One region of the Mycolicibacterium fallax genome, then DNA from elsewhere that is predicted to be linked to it. Evidence: predicted binding sites of a transcription regulator. Region 1 holds the regulator's gene; the other holds the start of a gene.
The links. The regulator LexA, encoded in region 1, represses DNA repair genes until DNA is damaged. The targets are predictions, from matches to a motif close to CGAACANNTGTTCG.
Positions count from the first base shown of each region.

Region 2: G6N10_RS03555 (HNH endonuclease signature motif containing protein) is a predicted target of LexA. The motif match lies at 1,678-1,691, and genes of this name have one in related genera.

Region 1 is NZ_AP022603.1:467,111-469,569, reverse strand. Features, by position in the region: gene G6N10_RS02230 (MMPL/RND family transporter) at 1-355, opposite strand, end outside; gene G6N10_RS02225 (MmpS family transport accessory protein) at 352-783, opposite strand; gene lexA (transcriptional repressor LexA) at 913-1,590, shown strand; gene G6N10_RS02215 (LGFP repeat-containing protein) at 1,612-2,459, opposite strand, start outside.
Region 2 is NZ_AP022603.1:753,593-756,051, reverse strand. Features, by position in the region: gene G6N10_RS03555 (HNH endonuclease signature motif containing protein) at 1-1,672, opposite strand, end outside; gene hisI (phosphoribosyl-AMP cyclohydrolase) at 1,930-2,280, opposite strand; gene hisF (imidazole glycerol phosphate synthase subunit HisF) at 2,325-2,459, opposite strand, start outside.

The sequences.
Region 1 (2,459 bases):
CCCACAGGTTCTGCACGTGCTGGACGTGCTGGGTGTCCGCCTCGAGCTTGACCACCAGGTCGTCGTAGTACTCGTGCGCCTGGGTGCCCAGGGGTTCGTCACCCTCCAGCACCACCATCACCATGCTGTCGGAGTCGGACTCCTGGAACACCTCGCCGATTCGCTTGGCGGCGATCACCGACGGCGCGTCGGCCGGCGACATCGACACCGCGTTCTCGCGGGCCACCGGTTCGATCTGCGGCACCAGCAGATTCAGCGCCGCGGTCATCCCAACCCAGATCAGGATGATCGGCACCGCGAAGGCGCGGACAAAACGCATGAATGCGGGGCGGGGGTTACCGCCGTGCTCGCTCATGCCGCCTTCACCAGGCAGAAGGCCTGCGCGGCAGGACCGGTGACGGTCTGCTCGTCCTTGACGGTGCCGTTGACGGTGATCCGGCAGCCCAACTGCCCGACATCACCCTGGGCGACCAGGTTGGCGACGACCGCCGGGATGGTGGTGGAGAAACTGTGCGTCCAGGGCAGGCCGTTGAAAACGGCCTCCTCGGGCTGGGCGTCGGCGTTAAGGTAGCTGACCCGGCCGCTCGCGGATGCCGGCCCAAACAGCTCGTAGGTGACTTCCTTGGGGTTGAACGGCACGATGGTCTCCACAGTCTTGTTGCCGACGGCGAAGATCTCGTCGGATCCGAATTTGCCGCGCAGTTGCAGCACGCCGGTGGTACCGAGCGCCACGGCGATCAGCACGACCAGCGGAATCCACATCCGTTTGATGATCGCGAGCATCACTCACCCCTCCGTCGCGGTTTCCTGACCCGTTATGAATACCATACGGGGTAGGGTATCGACCAACGGCCGCAAGCAATCTCGAACAGATGTTTGATAAACCAGGTCGGGCGGACTATATTCGCAGGTATGGGCGAAAGCAGCGAACCCCGCACCGGTGATCTCGATCCGAATCTGACCGAGCGTCAGCGCCGGATCCTCGAGGTGATCCGCGCCTCGGTGGCCGGCCGCGGCTATCCCCCGAGCATCCGGGAGATCGGCGACGAGGTCGGCCTGACCTCCACCTCGTCGGTCGCCCATCAGCTGCGCGCCCTGGAACGCAAGGGCTATCTGCACCGCGACCCCAACCGGCCCCGCGCGGTCAATGTGCGCAGTGCCGACGGCACGCCGTACGTGCCGCAGACCGAGGTCGCCGGCTCCGATGCGCTGCCGGAACCCACCTACGTTCCGGTGCTGGGCCGGATCGCCGCCGGCGGGCCGATCCTCGCCGAGGAGGCCGTCGAAGAGGTCTTCCCGCTGCCCCGCGAGCTGGTCGGCGAGGGATCGCTGTTCCTGCTCAAGGTGGTCGGCGAATCGATGGTCGACGCGGCCATCTGCGACGGCGACTGGGTGGTGGTGCGTCAGCAGAACGTCGCCGACAACGGCGACATCGTGGCGGCGATGCTCGACGGCGAAGCCACCGTCAAGACCTTCAAACGCACCAGCGGCCAGGTCTGGCTGATGCCGCACAACCCGGCCTTCGACCCGATCCCCGGCAACGACGCGGTGATCCTGGGCAAGGTCGTGACGGTCATCCGCCGGATCTAGGCCCGGCCTCCACCGCGCCGGCTAATCGGCGCGGTGGAAACCGTTGGCCTGAGCGTGCTGCTCGTCGGCGAACCAGATGTCGGCGATCGTCTCGTCGTAGGACAGTCCGCCCGGCACGTGGTAGCTGCCCGAGCGCATGCAGGCCTTGATCGAGAAGCCCGCGGGCGCCTCATGCGGATCCTCCAGCGGCAGGTGGATCGCCGGGTAGGCCGACTCCTCGCCGCCGTGCGGCTCCGGGTCCGGCTCCGGCTGTGCGACCGGACGGGTCAGCGCCTCGGGCTGATAATCGTTGAACAGCCCGTACTTGTCGCCCCAGTCCGGCAGCGGCGGGACCAGCGGTTCGGCGTAGTCCACCGACTCGGTCTGTTCCTCGGCCGGCTCGTAGCGCACCGCGGCGTGCCGGCCCGACGGCGTCTCGTCGTCGAAATCCGCGCCCTCGGCGACAAAGTCGTAGCGGGTCGGCGCGGTGTTGATGACGTCCTGGTTCTCCTCGAGGTCCGCGGTGGTCTCGACCTGGTGGGCGCCGCGGTGGGTGAACAGCTCGTCATGGATGACGACGTCGCCGGCCCGGTAGCCGGAGCCCTCCTCGTAGTCGTCGCCGTAGGTCACCTCGCCGTAGTGCGCGTCACCGTAGTGGGAGTCACCGTAGTGGGAGTCGCCGTAGTGGGAGTCGCCGTAGTGGGAGTCGCCGTAGTCGTCGCCGTAATCGGTGTCGCCATGATCGGCGTCGCCGTGGTCGGACTCATCCTGGCCGCGCTGCCGGCGCTCGGTCGGCTCGGCGGCCGCCGCGGCGCCGGACCGACGCCGGCCGATCAGCCAGACCAGGCCCGAGATCGCCACCAGCACCAGCAGCGGCACCAGCCACCACA
Region 2 (2,459 bases), 290 kb from region 1:
GCTTCGGCATCGCCAATCCCCGCTGCCCCTCGGCGGTCTTCGACGCCTGGGCGTCCGCCGCCGCCGCGGGCAGCGGCGTCACGATGTCCCACTGCGGGAACAGCAATCCGCCCAGCGGCACGGTGGCATAGCGGGCCCCGTTCGGACTGGTCCAGGTCAGCGTCCCGTCGGCGGCCTGCACGCACCGCCACCCGGCGAAGGTCTTGGCCAGGTGATGCGTCCGGCAGTCGCAGCCGTTGTTGCCCGGATGCGTCGGCCCGTGCGGATACGGAGTCACATGGTCGATATCGCAGCGGTCGGCCGGCTTGCTGCAGCCGGGAAACCGGCACAGCAGGTCCCGGGCCTGATCCCACAACGCCAACCGCGCCGACGGCCGGTAATGCGGCTCCGGCTCGGCACCCGGGGGTGCCAGTGCCTTGAGCGTCGCCCCGGTGCGAATCAGCTCCGCCAGCAGCGGGATCGGCACCACCGGCCCGCCGACCATCACCGCAACACCGCGGCCAGCTGCCGGCGACGTCGGCGTGGGCGGCGGCTTGGGCGGCCGCAGACCGTGCGCGCGGGTACACGCCCGCGGGGCTGGGGTCTCGGCGGCCAGCAATTCAGCCAGCGCGGCATCCAGCCCCGGGTCGGCCGGAGCGCGCAGCTCGACGGGGTCCTCGTCTGGGCCCTCATCTGGGTCATGGACGGCGGCCGCGGCCAGCCGGGCCGCCATCTCCGCGGGGCTGTACCGATGTTCCCAACTGTCCTGCGGGACATGCACCACGACGGTGTGATCCTGGGACTCCAGCCAGGGCCGACCGATGCTCGGCGCCGAGGCCACCTCGGCCACCGCCGCATCCACCGCCGCCTGATCGGCCAGCACATGCACGATCACCTTGCCGGCCCGGGACCGATCCGCCACGCCGCTGCCGTCGTTCTGCGGACACTCGGGGCGATTACACCGACACGCCAACCGATCCCCGCCCATCGTCAGCAGCAACGCCGCGGCGTCGGAACGCAATTCGCCGGCCCCGCGCGGATCCTCCTTGCACACCCCGGCGACCACCCGATCAATGGTCCGCTCCACCAACGGCTTGTCCGAGGCCAGCAACGCCCCCCACACCGTGGCCACACCCAATTCGTCATCGGCCTTGCCGACCTCGAAGGTCCGCCCCCGCGCGCTGCGATGCACCCGATACCGGGCGTCGGGATCATGGGCGCAGACCGCGGTGTCGACCAGCATCTCCAACCCGGTGTCCGGCAACCGGCCGATGTCGCCGAGCCGCCGGGCGCAATCGGCCACCGCCTCCGCCAAATCCGTATCGACGGCCGCCGCGGCCTCCGGCGACAACAGCATGGTGCGCCAGCACATCACCGTCGCAACCCGCTCGCAGATCGTCCCGGTCCGCAACAACGCGCCGATCCTGGGCAGCCGATTCCGCAACGCCCGCGCGGTGTGCACCAGCGAGGACGCCCGCCGCGCGGTGATCCCCAGCGCCGCGCCGACCTCGCTGGTGGTGTTCGCCCAGCCGTCCAGCGCCGCCTCCTCGTCGCCGGCCGCCTCGTTGCGCACCAACAACTCCGCGATCGCCATGAACCGGGCCCCCGCCGCGACCGCCTCGACGCGGCGCGCCTCCGCCAGCGCGGTGACCAGCGCCGAACCGTCAGCGGACCCGACCGCCTCCGACGTCATCCAATCGAACATACATTCGACCCTACGCCCGTGGTGTGACGAAAGCCACACCCCGGAACGCCAATTTTGGCCGCGATTTCGGCGGCTACCGCGATCTCCATGGGTGCGGTTATCTGGTCCGTAGACCGACGTACCGTTCGGGACCAACGTGACCAGAGGGTCTGATGAGGCACCCATTTGGGGGTTTCGCCGCGATTGGTACGTCCGTCTCCGAGAGACCGCACCGCCCAGGCCGGCGCGCGGCGCCGCCGGGGCGATTACAACAGCCGGTCGGCGTCGAAACAGCTGTGATCACCGGTGTGGCAGGCCCCGCCGACCTGGTCGACGGTCAGCAGCACCGCATCCCCGTCGCAGTCCAGCCGCACCGAGTGCACCCGCTGGGTGTGGCCGGAGGTCGCGCCCTTGATCCACTGCTCGCCGCGGGACCGGGAGAAGTAGGTCGCCTCCCGGCTGGCCAGCGTGCGGGCCAGCGCGGCGTCGTCCATCCAGGCCACCATCAGCACGGCACCGGTGCCGCGCTCCTGCACGACGGCGGTGAACAGGCCGTCGGCGTTGCGCTTGAGCCGCCCGGCGATCGCGGGGTCGAGCTCGCCTACCGGCTCGCTCATCGGACGGTGCCCGATGTCGCCGATTCGCTCGCCTACCGGCTCGCTCATCGGACGGTCACCCCCGCCGCGGCCATCGCGGCCTTCACCTGCGGAATGGTCAGCTCGCCGAAGTGAAACACGCTGGCGGCCAGCACCGCATCGGCGCCCGCCTCGACGGCGGGGGCGAAGTGCTCGACGGC